2 regions of the Streptomyces sp. NPDC033177 genome follow, and region 1 is predicted to be linked to the other one. Evidence: predicted binding sites of a transcription regulator. Region 1 holds the regulator's gene; the other holds the start of a gene.
The links. Region 1 encodes HrcA, which represses chaperone genes, less so after heat shock. Its sites were predicted from a motif close to TTNGCACTCNGNNNNNCNGAGTGCNAA; they were not measured.
Positions count from the first base shown of each region.

Region 2: the regulator HrcA is predicted to act here: its motif matches at 1,696-1,722, upstream of groL (chaperonin GroEL).

Region 1 is NZ_JBVIPS010000002.1:623,962-631,349, reverse strand. Features, by position in the region: gene ACZ5U5_RS08915 (DUF3097 domain-containing protein) at 1-631, opposite strand, end outside; gene ACZ5U5_RS08910 (MBL fold metallo-hydrolase) at 667-1,410, opposite strand; gene hrcA (heat-inducible transcriptional repressor HrcA) at 1,612-2,628, shown strand; gene dnaJ (molecular chaperone DnaJ) at 2,629-3,765, shown strand; gene ACZ5U5_RS08895 (nitronate monooxygenase) at 4,056-5,153, shown strand; gene ACZ5U5_RS08890 (16S rRNA (uracil(1498)-N(3))-methyltransferase) at 5,150-5,908, shown strand; gene ACZ5U5_RS08885 (hypothetical protein) at 5,967-6,371, opposite strand; gene ACZ5U5_RS08880 (hypothetical protein) at 6,533-7,099, shown strand; gene ACZ5U5_RS08875 (S41 family peptidase) at 7,151-7,388, shown strand, end outside.
Region 2 is NZ_JBVIPS010000006.1:448,134-455,521, forward strand. Features, by position in the region: gene groL (chaperonin GroEL) at 1-1,567, opposite strand, end outside; gene ACZ5U5_RS22935 (cold-shock protein) at 1,918-2,121, opposite strand; gene ACZ5U5_RS22940 (MoaD/ThiS family protein) at 2,556-2,831, opposite strand; gene thrC (threonine synthase) at 2,962-4,269, opposite strand; SAM riboswitch class I at 4,287-4,421, opposite strand; gene ACZ5U5_RS22950 (glucosyl-3-phosphoglycerate synthase) at 4,591-5,535, shown strand; gene ACZ5U5_RS22955 (hypothetical protein) at 5,625-5,975, shown strand; gene ACZ5U5_RS22960 (alpha,alpha-trehalose-phosphate synthase (UDP-forming)) at 5,985-7,388, shown strand.

The DNA.
Region 1 (7,388 bases):
ACGGCTTCACCGCCTCCCACACATCGATGTAGGGGTGCCCCACCACCAGGGCGGAGGGAGAGCTCACCTGCGCCGCGATCCGTGACTCCTTCGAGCCCGGAACCAAGTGGTCCACCAGGACGCCCAGGCGCGCGTCGGGCCCGGGGGAGAACTCCTCGACGATCCCCGGGAGGTCGTCGATGCCCTCCAGGTACTCGACGACCACGCCCTCGATCCGCAGGTCGTCGCCCCACACCCGCTCGACCAGCTCCGCGTCGTGCCGCCCCTCGACATAGATCCGCCCGGCACGGGCGACCCGGGCCCGCGCCCCCGGTACGGCCACCGAACCCGAAGCGGTACGCGTGGGACGTACGGGCGAGGAGGAAGAGGAGGAGGCGGCGGAGGGGCGGACCAGCGTCACCGTCCGGCCCTCCAAGGCGAAGGCCCCCGGCGTCATCGGAAAGACACGGTGCTTGCCGAAGCGGTCCTCCAGGGTCACCGTCGGACCCTCCGCCGTCTTCTCGCAGCGGATCACCGCCCCGCAGAACCCGGTGCTCAGCTCCTCCACCACGAGGTCCGCCTCCGCGGCGACCTCCGGCACGGGCTTCGGCTTCTTCCAGGGCGGGGTGAGGTCCGCGGAGTACTGGCGCATTTTCCCGACGATAGGAAGAAGTAGGGGGAGGCCGGCTACGACACGCCGAAGCGAGCCGCCAGTGTGGCGCGTTGCGTGCGGACAAAAGCCGCATCGACCACCGCGCCGTGCCCCGGCACGTACAGCGCGTTCTCGCCGCCCAGGTCCAGCAGCCGGTCGAGCGCGGCCGGCCAGCGCGCCGGGACCGCGTCGGGACCGGCCTGCGGTTCGCCCGACTCCTCGACCAGGTCGCCGCAGAAGACGATCTCGGGGGTGTCGCCCGTGCCGGGGACCAGGACCGCCAGGTCGTGGCCCGTATGACCCGGGCCGACGTTCGCGAGCAGGACCTGCACCCCGCCGCCCAGGTCCAGCGTCCACTCCCCGCACACCGCGTGGCGCGGGCGGACGAGCAGGTCGGCCGCCTCCGCCGCGGCGTCCGGGGCGACGCCCTGCCGCACGGCGTCCTCGCGCAGCTCGTCGCGCCCCCTCGTGAGCAGCGCGTCGAGGCCGACCGCGCCGTACACCTCCACGCCCGCGAACGCCGCGGCGCCGAGCACGTGGTCGAAGTGCGGATGCGTCAGGGCGAGATGGGTGACCCGGCGGCCCTCGCCGAGGATGCCGCGCGCCTGGTTGCGCAGCTCCGCGCCCTCGCGCAGGGTCGCGCCCGCCTCGATCATCAGCGCCGACTCACCGCCGACGACCAGGCCCGCCGTACAGTCCCAGACCGGCAGGCGCCTGCGTCCCACATGCGGCGCGAGCCGTTCCCAACCCGCCTCGTCCCAAGCCAGTGCCACGTCCATGCAGCCGACGCTAGCCCCGCGCGGGCGGCTTGGCAGCCGTCACTTCGGCCGTCGGACCGACATAGGGTCCGGCCCTTGCCGGGCCCGTACCTCGCAGCCGTACACTGGGCGCGGTGCAGGCTGGCACTCACCTGCGGGGAGTGCCAGGCAAGGCCGCGGGGCAGACACGTCCCAGGGCGAAAAGGTGGAGGTGTTGCGCGGATGCTCAGTGAACGCAGGCTCGAGGTGCTGCGTGCCATCGTCCATGACTACGTAGGCACCGAGGAGCCCGTCGGCTCCAAGGCGCTCACCGAGCGGCACAGTCTCGGGGTCTCGCCGGCCACCGTCCGCAACGACATGGCGGCGCTGGAGGAGGAAGGGTTCATCGCCCAGCCTCACACCAGCGCGGGCCGTATCCCGACCGACAAGGGGTACCGCCTCTTCGTCGACCGGCTCGCGGGCGTCAAGCCGATGGCGGCGCCGGAGCGCAGGGCCATCCAGAACTTCCTCGACGGCGCCGTCGACCTCGACGACGTCGTGGCACGCACGGTGCGGCTGCTCGCGCAGCTGACCCGGCAGGTCGCGGTCGTGCAGTATCCGTCCCTCACGCGGTCGACGGTGCGGCACGTGGAGCTGCTCTCGCTGGCTCCCGCCCGTCTGATGCTCGTACTGATCACGGACACGGGCCGGGTCGAGCAGCGCATGATCGACTGTCCCGCCCCGTTCGGCGAGACCTCGCTCGCGGACCTGCGGGCGCGGCTCAACAGCAGGGTCGCGGGCCGTCGCTTCGCGGACGTGCCGCAGCTGGTGCAGGACATGACGGAGTCCTTCGACGCGGAGGACCGCGGCACGGTGGCGACGGTGCTCTCGACACTCCTCGAAACTCTTGTCGAGGAGACCGAGGAGCGGCTGATGATCGGCGGAACGGCCAATCTCACCCGCTTCGGACATGACTTTCCCCTCACCATCAGGCCCGTCCTGGAGGCTCTTGAGGAGCAGGTCGTCCTGCTCAAGTTGCTTGGCGAAGCCACGGATTCGGGCATGACCGTACGGATCGGTCACGAGAACGCCCATGAGGGACTCAGCTCCACGTCCGTGGTCTCCGTCGGTTACGGTTCGGGCAGCGAGGCAGTAGCCAAACTCGGCGTGGTCGGCCCGACCCGCATGGACTATCCGGGAACGATGGGAGCAGTACGCGCAGTGGCACGTTACGTCGGACAGATCCTGGCGGAGTCGTAAGTGGCCACGGACTACTACGCCGTACTAGGCGTGCGCCGCGACGCTTCCCAGGACGAGATCAAGAAGGCCTTCCGGAGGCTTGCGCGAGAGCTTCACCCGGACGTGAATCCGGATCCGAAGACTCAGGAGCGCTTCAAGGAGATCAACGCCGCGTACGAGGTGTTGTCGGACCCGCAGAAGAAGCAGGTCTACGACCTCGGCGGTGACCCGCTGTCCCAGGCGGGCGGCGGCGGTGCGGGCGGTTTCGGGGCCGGTGGCTTCGGCAACTTCTCGGACATCATGGACGCGTTCTTCGGGACGGCGTCGCAGCGTGGCCCCCGGTCGCGCACGCGCCGTGGCCAGGACGCCATGATCCGGCTCGAGATCGACCTGGACGAGGCGGCCTTCGGGACCACCAAGGACATACAGGTCGACACGGCGGTCGTCTGTACGACCTGCAGCGGTGAAGGTGCCGCGCCGGGGACGTCCGCTCAAACGTGTGACATGTGCCGCGGTCGCGGTGAGGTGTCGCAGGTCACGCGGTCCTTCCTCGGCCAGGTCATGACATCGCGGCCGTGCCCGCAGTGTCAGGGCTTCGGCACGGTCGTGCCCACCCCGTGCCCGGAGTGCGCCGGCGACGGCCGCATCCGGTCGCGGCGGACGCTCACCGTGAAGATCCCGGCCGGTGTCGACAACGGCACGCGGATCCAGCTCGCGGGCGAGGGCGAGGTCGGCCCCGGCGGCGGCCCCGCCGGCGACCTGTACGTGGAGATCCACGAGCTGCCGCACGCCGTGTTCCAGCGGCGTGGGGACGATCTGCACTGCACGGTCACCATCCCCATGACGGCCGCGGCTCTGGGCACCAAGGTGCCCCTGGAGACGCTGGACGGCCTGGAGGAGGTCGACATCCGGCCCGGCACACAGTCCGGCCAGTCGGTGCCGCTGCACGGCAGGGGCATCACGCACCTGCGGGGCGGCGGTCGCGGTGACCTCATCGTGCACGTCGAGGTCCTCACACCGAGCAAGCTGGACGCGGAGCAGGAGCGGGTCCTGCGGGAGCTTGCGGTGCTGCGTGGCGAGGAGCGGCCTACCGGGCAGTTCCAGCCGGGGCAGCAGGGTCTGTTCTCCCGCCTCAAGGACGCGTTCAACGGGCGGTAGCGCCTTTTACGGGCGAGGGCGCCTCGAGCGGTGCCTTTCCTGCGCCCCCGGTAGCGGTTCGCCCGTGCCGGGGGCGCTTTGCTGTCTGTCCGCGGGCTGTCCTGGGTTGCTCGCGCAGTTCCCCGCGCCCCTTACGGGGCGTCCTGGGTTGCTCGCGCCCCGCGGCGGAGCCGCTCATGTCACAGTCCCGCGCCCCTGACGGGGCGCTCCTGATCATGCCGGGTGACGGGTGGGTGGGTGGGAAAGACCCGCGATTCGGCCCCCCGGCCAGGAAGTGGCACGATGCGTTCATGCCCACCGCACTGACCGATCTCTGCCGCCTTCCGATCGTGCAGGCCCCTATGGCGGGAGGCGCCTCGTGCCCCCAGCTCGCCGCGGCCGTCTCCGAGGCCGGAGGCCTCGGTTTCCTCGCCGCCGGGTATAAAACCGCCGACGGGATGTACCAGGAGATCAAACAGCTGCGGGGGCTCACGAGCCGGCCGTTCGGCGTGAACCTGTTCATGCCGCAGCCCGAGTACGCCGACGCCGCCGCCGTCGACGTCTACCGCAATCAGCTCGCCGGTGAGGCCGCCTGGTACGAGACGCAGCTCGGTGATCCGGACAGCGGTCGCGACGACAACTACGACGCCAAGCTGGCGATCCTCGTCGAGGATCCGGTGCCGCTGGTGTCGTTCACCTTCGGCTGCCCCACCCGCGACGTCTTCGACGCCTTCGCGCGGGTCGGCACCATCACCGTCGCCACCGTCACCTCGCCCGAAGAGGCGCAGACCGCCCAGTGGTCGGGCGCCGACGCCGTGTGCGTACAGGGCATCGAGGCGGGCGGCCACCAGGGCACGCACCGCGACAACCCCGAGACGGACGGCGCGGGGCTCGGCCTCCTCTCGCTCATCGCGCAGGTGCGCGAGACCGTTCAGATCCCGGTCGTCGCGGCCGGCGGTCTGATGCGCGGCTCGCAGATCGCCGCGGTGCTCGCGGCCGGCGCGGACGCCGCGCAGCTCGGCACGGCCTTCCTGGTCTGCCCCGAGTCGGGCGCCAACGCCCTGCACAAGCAGGCCATGACCAACCCGCTGTTCACCCGCACCGAACTGACCCGCGCCTTCTCGGGACGCCCCGCACGGGGCCTGGTCAACCGCTTCATGCGCGAGCACGGTCCCTACGCCCCCGCCGCCTACCCCCAGGTCCACCACCTCACCAGCGGCCTGCGCAAGGCCGCCGCCAAGGCCGGTGACGCGCAGGGCATGGCGCTGTGGGCGGGGCAGGGCCACCGCATGGCGCGGGAACTTCCCGCCGGGCAGCTCGTGGAGGTCCTCGCGGCCGAACTGGCCGAGTCGAAGGCCGCGTTGGCGGCCGGAGGGCAGCAGGGGACCCAGCCGGGGAGCCAGGCGTGACCGCGCCCGTCTTCGTCGTCGAGACCTTCGAGACCCGGGGGAACCCTGCCGCGGGCGGCGACGGACGCTACGTACTCGACGGTCCCGAAGGGCGCCACGCCGTCTCCGTGAAGCGGCTGCACGCCGGTGAGGACGTCGTCCTGACCGACGGGGCCGGGCGCTGGGCCGACTGCGTGGTCGAGGACACCGAGGGCAAGGACCGGCTGATCCTGCGGATGGACTCCGTACGGGAAGAGGCCCCGCAGGAGCCCCGCATCACCGTCGTACAGGCCCTGCCCAAGGGCGACCGCGGTGAACTCGCCGTCGAGACCATGACGGAGACCGGCGTCGACGCGATCGTGCCCTGGTCCGCGTCGCGCTGCATCACGCAGTGGAAGGGCGAGCGCGGGCTCAAGGCGCTCGGCAAGTGGCGTGCCACGGCGCGCGAGGCGGGCAAGCAGTCCCGCCGGGTGCGCTTCCCCGAGGTGGCGGACGCCCTGTCGACCAAGCAGGTGGCGGCGCTGCTCGCCTCCGCCGACCTCGCCGCGGTCCTGCACGAGCAAGGCAGCGAACCGCTGGCCACGGCCGAACTCCCGGCGGCCGGACACATCGTCCTCGTGGTCGGCCCCGAGGGCGGTGTGTCACCGGACGAGCTCGCGGCCTTCGCGGAAGCGGGGGCGAAGCCGTACCGCCTGGGGCGCAGCGTGCTGCGTACGTCGACCGCGGGGACGGCGGCGGCCGCACTGCTCCTGGGACGCACCGGCCGCTGGTCCTGAACTCCCGCGCCGGGTGAGGGCCCCGCGCCGCTGACCGACCGCATGCGGGTCGCCCAACTCAAGGTGCGGGGCTGAGGACTTCCTCAAGCAGCGGCCAGCCGTCCAGCTCGCGCGACGATCCGGCGCTGTCGCCCGGGCCCGGCAGCAATCCGCGCGCCGTCGCCTCGTCGACGAGCAGCCGGACGGATCCGGGCTCGTACAGGTTGAGCCACTTCCGGTCGTCGTCCCCCGTCGTGCCGATGAGCGAGCCTTGGTCCCAGGACCCCTCGGAGATGGTTCGCCCGGGTCCCGCCCGGAAGACGAACGCCGTACGCACCCGGCTGCCCTCGCGGCAGAGGGACAGCACGTGCCGGCAGTCGGGGCCGCCGGCACCCGCGGCGCGGTCGTGGCGGTGCCGGAACGACCACAGGTAGACGGTGTGTTCGTCGACGACCAGGCGTCGGAGTCTGCGGTCGCTTCTCATGCGGGGAGGTTACGGGCGGGGGCCGGTGTCAGGCGCGTCCTTTTTCGGGCCCCGCGTCCAGTGGCCCCCTCGGGACTGGACGCAAAGGGGACTACCGTCAGACGGCTCGCAGTGGCACCCTGCCGCCTATGGGGGCATTGAGGCGCTTACGTGATCATTCGGTGGCGGTACGCGGACGGCGCGGGCGGGTGCTGTACGCCGTCGGGCTCGCGGGGGCGGCGGTGATCGGGGCCGCCGCGTGCGACCCGGTCGACGGAGGCATGAACACCGCGGCCATCGCGATCACCACGGACGAGATGGCGACCAAGGAGCTGGAGCGGCAGCGCCTCGACGTGCTGTGGATCAGCTGCACCGCCCGCTACAAGTCCCGGGTCACACCGTCCGGTTCCCCGGACCGGGACGCCGTCGCCACCGTCGACTGCCAGGGCCAGGCCAAGACCGGCAAGGGCTCCGACGACACCAGCGACATCACCGTCAAGGGCTCGGTGTCGTCCGTCGTCGACGGGCACTGCGTACGCGGCAACCTCACCGCCAAGGTCGACGGCAAGGAGCGGTTCCGGGTGGACGTGCTCGGCGACTGCTCCGGAGGCGACAAGTCGGAGCAGCCACAGGACCCGGACCAGCCGGATCAGCCGGACCAGCCGGATGAGCCCGACCAGCCGCCCGCCGCGACCGTCACGGTGACCGTCACGCCCCATCCGTCCTGCTCATGCATCAGAGGCAAGTGATCCAAAACCCTGTCCGGGTCCGCCGACGCTGCCTAGGCTGGCTGAGTGACACTGACTGGGCACTCTGCGTATCTCCGGTTTCCCCATCTGCGCGGCGAGTTGGTCGCCTTCACCGCCGAGGACGACGTCTGGGTCGCGCCTCTCGACGGCGGCCGGGCGTGGCGCGTCAGCGCCGACAACACGCCGGTGAACCACCCCCGCATATCCCCGGACGGGACGACCGTCGCCTGGTCGTCCACGCGTGACGGCTCCCCCGAGGTGCATGTCGCCCCCGTCGACGGCGGCCCTT
Region 2 (7,388 bases), on a different contig from region 1:
CCGGCTTGTCGGCGATGACGGCCTCGGTGGTGAGGAACAGCGCGGCGATCGACGCGGCGTTCTGCAGGGCAGAGCGCGTGACCTTCGCCGGGTCGAGGATGCCCTCGGCGATCATGTCGACGTACTCACCGGTCGCGGCGTTCAGGCCGTGGCCGACGGTCAGGTTGCGCACCTTCTCGACGACGACGCCACCCTCAAGGCCGGCGTTGACGGCGATCTGCTTCAGCGGGGCCTCGAGGGCCAGCTTCACAGCGGCGGCACCGGTGGCCTCGTCACCCTCGAGCTCAAGCTTCTCGAAGACAGCGGCGGCCTGGATGAGCGCCACGCCACCACCGGCGACGATGCCCTCTTCGACGGCGGCCTTCGCGTTGCGAACGGCGTCCTCGATGCGGTGCTTGCGCTCCTTGAGCTCGACCTCGGTCGCGGCACCGGCCTTGATGACCGCAACACCGCCGGCGAGCTTCGCCAGGCGCTCCTGCAGCTTCTCGCGGTCGTAGTCGCTGTCCGAGTTCTCGATCTCGGCGCGGATCTGGTTGACGCGACCCTGGACCTGGTCGCTCTCACCGGAGCCGTCGACGATCGTGGTCTCGTCCTTGGTGATGACGACCTTGCGGGCGCGGCCGAGCAGGTCGAGACCGGCGTTCTCCAGCTTGAGGCCGACCTCCTCGGAGATGACGGTGCCACCGGTGAGGATGGCGATGTCGCCGAGCATGGCCTTGCGGCGGTCACCGAAGCCCGGGGCCTTGACGGCGACGGACTTGAAGGTGCCACGGATCTTGTTGACGACCAGGGTCGACAGGGCCTCGCCCTCGACGTCCTCGGCGATGATCAGCAGCGGCTTGCCGGACTGCATGACCTTCTCGAGGAGCGGAAGGAGGTCCTTCACGTTCGAGATCTTCGAGTTCACGATCAGGATGTACGGGTCGTCGAGCGACGCCTCCATACGCTCCATGTCCGTGGCGAAGTACGCCGAGATGTAGCCCTTGTCGAAGCGCATGCCCTCGGTGAGCTCAAGCTCGAGCCCGAAGGTCTGCGACTCCTCGACGGTGATGACGCCTTCCTTGCCGACCTTGTCCATCGCCTCGGCGATGAGCTCGCCGATCTGGGTGTCGGCGGCGGAGATGGAGGCGGTCGAAGCGATCTGCTCCTTGGTCTCCACGTCCTTGGCCTGCTCGAGCAGGGCGCCCGAGACGGCCTCGACGGCCTTCTCGATGCCGCGCTTGAGGGCCATCGGGTTGGCACCGGCGGCCACGTTGCGAAGGCCCTCACGGACCAGCGCCTGGGCCAGGACGGTCGCGGTCGTCGTGCCGTCACCGGCGACGTCGTCCGTCTTCTTCGCGACCTCCTTGACCAGCTCGGCGCCGATCTTCTCGTACGGGTCCTCGAGCTCGATCTCCTTGGCGATGGAAACACCATCGTTGGTGATCGTGGGGGCACCCCACTTCTTCTCGAGGACGACGTTGCGACCCTTGGGGCCCAGGGTCACCTTGACGGCGTCGGCGAGCTGGTTCATGCCGCGCTCGAGGCCGCGCCGTGCCTCCTCGTCGAACGCGATGATCTTGGCCATGTGAAGTGGTCCTCCCGGACAGGGGTGGCATGCTTCCGGATCGCGCCAGCGCCCGCGACGGACGGCCTGCAAGCCTTGTGGTTCCTTGCCCCACCCGGCCTGCGGGCCTCACCGACCCGATCCAAGTTCTGTCACTCTCACTCGGAGAGTGCTAAGCCCAATGATTAGCACTCGACCCCTACGAGTGCAAGCGCCTCTTGCGGATCTCAGACGTACGAGGGGGTGCGCGCCCAGGGGCGCGCGGCGGTCCGCGCCACGGGTCGCGGGCGATGACGCACGAGGGGCCCGTACTCCTGTCGGGATACGGGCCCCTCGTCACTCGCTAAGTTCGCTGGCCGATCGCGCCGAGATCAGACGGCGAGCTTGACCATGTCCGCCTGCGGACCCTTCTGGCCCTGCGAGATCTCGAACTCCACTCGCTGACCTTCTTCAAGGGTGCGGTAGCCGTCCATCTGAATCGCGCTGTAGTGGACGAAAACATCCGCACCACCGTCGACCGCGATGAAGCCGTACCCCTTCTCCGCGTTGAACCACTTGACGGTGCCCTGAGCCATGCCTAACTCCCCTATTACTGGCCCTTGCACGGACCCGCACTTCGCGGACCCGGGTCAGACCTCACCCCCCCAATGGGTTGTGGAGGCGTGCGCCGGAACGCGTCGACCGCGGCTGAATGTATCTGTCCAACTGCCCTCTGCAACAGGTCAATCGGACGAGAATTCTGGGCACGCCTGATCGGTGATACGCGGAGAATTCACCGGAGTTCAGGGCAAGTCGGGCCAGACAAATGCCACAGGAAGGGCAAATGGGCGGTGCACATTGGCTACTTCTTGTCGCTCTCGGGGCGACTTCGTATATGCGCCAGGCACAAACGGGGAAGCTCGCTTCCCAACTGTACCGCGCTCAACCTCATGGAATTGCCCCCTCCGTTTCTCTCGCGGAGGGGGCAACAAGGATTACGCAGGGTATTTCCTTAAAGAATCAACCAGGATCAACCACCCGCGACGGCGGGGATGATCGAGACGCCCGCACCGTCCGGCGTCGCGGTCTCAAGACCCTGCTCGAAGCGGACGTCGTCGTCGTTCACGTAGACGTTCACGAAGCGCCGCAGCTTGCCCTGGTCGTCCAGGACGCGGGCGGCGATACCGGCGTGGTTCTTCTCCAGGTCGGCGATGACCTCGGAGAGGTTCGCCCCCTCGGCGGCAACCTCGGACTGACCGCCGGTGTAGGTGCGGAGAATGGTGGGGATGCGGACCTTGACGCTCATGGGATTCACCTCGGTAGTTCAGGAGGGGCGCCCGCCAGGGGCGCCCCGTCAGGGGCGCGGGGCTGTGACATTTGCGGCTCCGCCGCGGGGCGCGACCAGCCACAGCCGGCCCGCAGCCAGGGGGACAAGCTCAGTCTGCGAGCCCGGCGGCGCGGAACGCGTCGAGGCTGGGACGGATGGTCGCGGTCGCCTGAGACCTCTCGGCAACAGCGTCCAGGGTCTTGAGCCCGTCACCGGTGTTCAGCACGACTGTGGTCAGCGTCGGGTCGATGAGCCCCGCCTCAAGAAGCTTCTTGGTGACGCCCACCGTCACACCCCCGGCGGTCTCCGCGAAGATCCCCTCACTCCGAGCGAGCAGCTCGATCGCATCCACGACCTGCTCGTCGTTCACGTCCTCCACCGCACCGCCCGTGCGACGCGCGATGTCCAGGACGTACGGCCCGTCGGCGGGGTTGCCGATGGCGAGCGACTTGGCGATGGTGTCCGGCTTCTGCGGGCGCACGACGTCGTGCCCGGCCTTGAAGGCGGTCGACACCGGGGAGCAGCCCTCGGCCTGCGCACCGAAGATCTTGTAGGGCTTGTCCTCGACCAGACCCAGCTGGATGAGCTCCTTCAGGCCCTTGTCGATCTTCGTGAGCTGCGAGCCGGAGGCGATCGGGATGACCAGCTGGTCGGGGAGGACCCACCCCAGCTGCTCGCAGATCTCGTACGCGAGGGTCTTGGAGCCCTCGCCGTAGTACGGCCGCAGGTTCACGTTCACGAAGCCCCAGCCCTCGCCGAGCGGGTCGCCGATGAGCTCGGAGCAGAAGCGGTTCACGTCGTCGTAGTTGCCCTCGATGCCGACGAGCTCGCCACCGTAGACCGCGGCCATGACGACCTTGCCCTGCTCCAGGTCGTGCGGGATGAACACGCAGGAGCGGAAGCCGGCACGGGCCGCCGCGGCGCCGACGGCGCCCGCGAGGTTGCCGGTGGAGGAGCAGGAGAGCGTGGTGAAGCCGAAGGCGCGTGCGGCCTCGATGGCCTGCGCCACGACGCGGTCCTTGAAGGAGTGCGTCGGGTTGCCGGAGTCGTCCTTGACGAACAGCTTGCCCTGCTCGACGCCGAGCTCACGGGCGAGGTTGTCGGCCTTGACGAGCTTGGTCCAGCCGGGGTTGATGTTCGGCTTCTCGGCCACGTTCGCCGGGACCGGCAGCAGCGGGGCGTAACGCCAGATGTTGTCGGGGCCGGACTCGATCTGCTTCCGCAGGGCCTCGGGGTCACCGGTCGGCAGGTCGTACGCCACTTCGAGCGGGCCGAAACAGGCCTGACAGGCGAAGATCGGGCCGAGGGCGTAGAGCTCGCCGCACTCGCGGCAAGAGAGGCCCGATGCGGGACCGAGGTCCACGGAACCCGTGGTGGAAGGGGTGGTGTCGTTCGTTGCGACAGTCTGCGCAGCCATGGAGGCGAGGCCCTTTCTCCTCATCTTCCCCGCGACGCATCTCGTCGCGAGACGGAATTGGCACCTTCCCCACCGAGACCTCGCGTGCGCGGTCGGCGGGATGGTTGCCGGGGCTTCAACGGGCCGTATCCCTCTGCCCCTCTGGATGAGCGGTATGGCGCCGGGGGCTTCAGGGGCCCCAGGGCATTTGTCACGCGATGACCCCGGCATGCGATGGTCATCGGCGTTGTTCAAGACTGTAACCGACGGCCTGGACCCTTGAGATAGTCGTCCGAACCGCGAGATGGATCACATGTAGGTCACACACAGGAGGAGCCCCCCGTGCTGGAAGAGGCCGAGCGCTGGCTGACCAGGCGTTCCTGGTCCGTTGCCGACCGTCCGCTCAGCGCGCTCGTCGACGCCAAACGGACGTCCGGGGCCTCGGTGAGCGTGGTCCTGCCCGCGCTCGACGAGGAGGGGACGGTCGGCGAGATCGTCGCCGAGATCCGCCGTGAGCTGGTCGAGAAGGCCGCTCTCGTCGACGAGCTCGTGGTGGTCGACTCCGGCTCGCGGGACCGTACGCCGGAGGTCGCGCGGAAGGCGGGCGCGCGGGTCGTGCACCGGGACGTGATCCTGCCGCGCATCCCGGCCGTGCCCGGCAAGGGCGAGGTCATGTGGCGCTCGCTCCTGGTGACCGGCGGTGACATCGTCGCGTTCGTCGACGCGGACCTGAAGGAGTTCTCGGCGGACTTCGTCACCGGCACGGTGGGCCCGCTCCTGACCGAGACCGACGTGCACTTCGTGAAGGCGATGTACGACCGCCCCCTGGGTGAGACCGCAGGTCAGGGCGGCCGGGTGACCGAGCTGATGGCGCGCCCGCTGCTCAACATGCACTGGCCCCAACTGGCGGGCTTCGTACAGCCGTTGGGCGGCGAGTACGCGGCGCGCAGGTCCCTCCTCGAGCGGCTGCCGTTCCCCGTCGGTTACGGGGTGGAGCTGGGCCTGCTCGTGGACGCGCTGCACACCGTGGGCCTCGACGCGCTCGCGCAGGTCGACGTCGGGGTGCGCAAGCACCGGCACCAGGACGGGCAGGCGCTCGGCCGGATGGCGGCGGCGATCTACCGGACGGCGCAGCTGCGGCTCGCGCGCGGCCATCTCGTACGGCCCGAGCTCACCCAGTTCGAACGGGGCGAGCAGGGGTTCGAGCCGCGGTCCCATTCGGTGGACACGGAGGAGCGGCCGCCGATGTGCGGTATCGCGGAGTACACGGCTCGCCGCGTGGCGTAACCACCCCAAGCCAGGCATTTTGTCTACATTCCCCACTTATGTGGGTCAGACAAGCAGTGAGAAGCGCGCCACGCGCCGGTGCCGTGGCCTTGGCGACGGCCACCCTCGCGGCAGGGGCTCTCGGCGCGGCCACCGCGTCCGCCGCCACGGCGGATGCCGGCACCGGGCCGGGGATCGGCCACACCGACGACATCGCCCGGCGGGCGCAGGCGCAGCCCGCGCCGCGGGAACAAACGGGCGAGCCCGTGCGCCGGGAGGGCGCCCCGGGGCAACTGGCCAAGTCGGGCAGCGACTCGGACACGATGCTGTACGCGGGGCTTGCGATCTCCCTGTGCACACTGGGCGCGCTGACGGTCGCGGGCGCCAGGAGCAGACGTGATCAGTCGCCGCCGGCCACCCGGAGTCCGGCCGTACGTTTGAGTCCCCGCCCCAGGGGCTAGGTTCGCCACATGGTCTCCGAGCACGCCTCCGCACAGGTCCTCGTCGCGTCCAACCGCGGCCCCGTCACGTACACCCTGGAGGAGAACGGGGAACTGACGGCCAAGCGGGGCGGAGGCGGACTCGTCTCCGGGCTCAGCGCGATCGGCGACTCCGACGGCGACGACGCGGCCCTGTGGGTCTGCGCGGCGCTCGGCGACGGCGACCGGGAGGCCGTGCGGCGCGGGGTGGGCGAGCCGGGCGTACGGATGCTCGACATCGACGCGCGCGTGCACGCGGACGCGTACAACGGGATCGCGAACTCGGTCCTGTGGTTCGTCCACCACATGCTCTACCAGACCCCGCTGGAGCCGGCCTTCGGCCCGGAGTTCCGGGCGCAGTGGGCGGCGTACGAGACCTACAACCGGGCCTTCGCCGAGGCACTCGCCGAGAGCGCGGGCGCGGACGCGGCGGTCCTCGTGCAGGACTACCACCTGGCGCTGGTGCCGGGAATGCTGCGTGAGCTGCGCCCCGACCTGCGCATCGGCCATTTCTCGCACACGCCGTGGGCGCCGGTGGACTACTTCCGGATGCTGCCGGACGACGTCGCGGAGCAGCTCCTTCGCGGCATCCTGGGCGCCGACCGTGCGGCGTTCCTGACGGGCCGGTGGGCGGACGCGTTCACGGAGTGCTGCGTCGCCGTCCTCGGCGGTACGTCCGGTACGCGGATCGGGGTGCACGGGCTCGGGGCGGACGCGGACTTCCTGCGGGAGCGGTCGCGGCGGGCGGACGTGGAGGAGCGCCTGGTCGCGCTGCGGGAGCAGATCGGGGGCTCCGGCGACCGGAAGGTGATCGTCCGAGTGGACCGGACGGAGCTGTCGAAGAACATCGTGCGGGGACTGCTCGCTTACCGGGAGCTGCTCGAGACGCGCCCCGAGTGGCGGGAGCGGGTGGTGCACGTCGCCTTCGCCTATCCCTCGCGGCAGGATCTCGCGGTGTACCGCGAGTACACCGCCGAGGTCCAACGGGTCGCCGATGAGATCAACTCCCGCTTCGGGGTGGAGGGCTGGACCCCGGTCGTCCTGCACGTGAAGGACGACTTCGCGCGGTCGCTCGCGGCGTACCGCCTGGCGGACGTGGCGCTGGTGAATCCCATCCGGGACGGGATGAACCTGGTCGCCAAGGAGGTGCCGGTCGTCTCCGACGACGGGTGCGTTCTTGTCCTGTCCCGGGAGGCGGGGGCGTACGAGGAGTTGGGCGAGGATGCGGTTGTCGTGAACCCGTACGACGTCACGGGGACGGCTGTCGCGTTGCACGCGGGGCTGACGATGCCGGAGGGGGAGCGGGCGGAACGTACGAAGCGGCTCGCTTCGGCGGCGACGGCGTTGCCCCCGGCCCAGTGGTTCCTGGACCAGCTGCGGGCGCTGAGGGCCTGA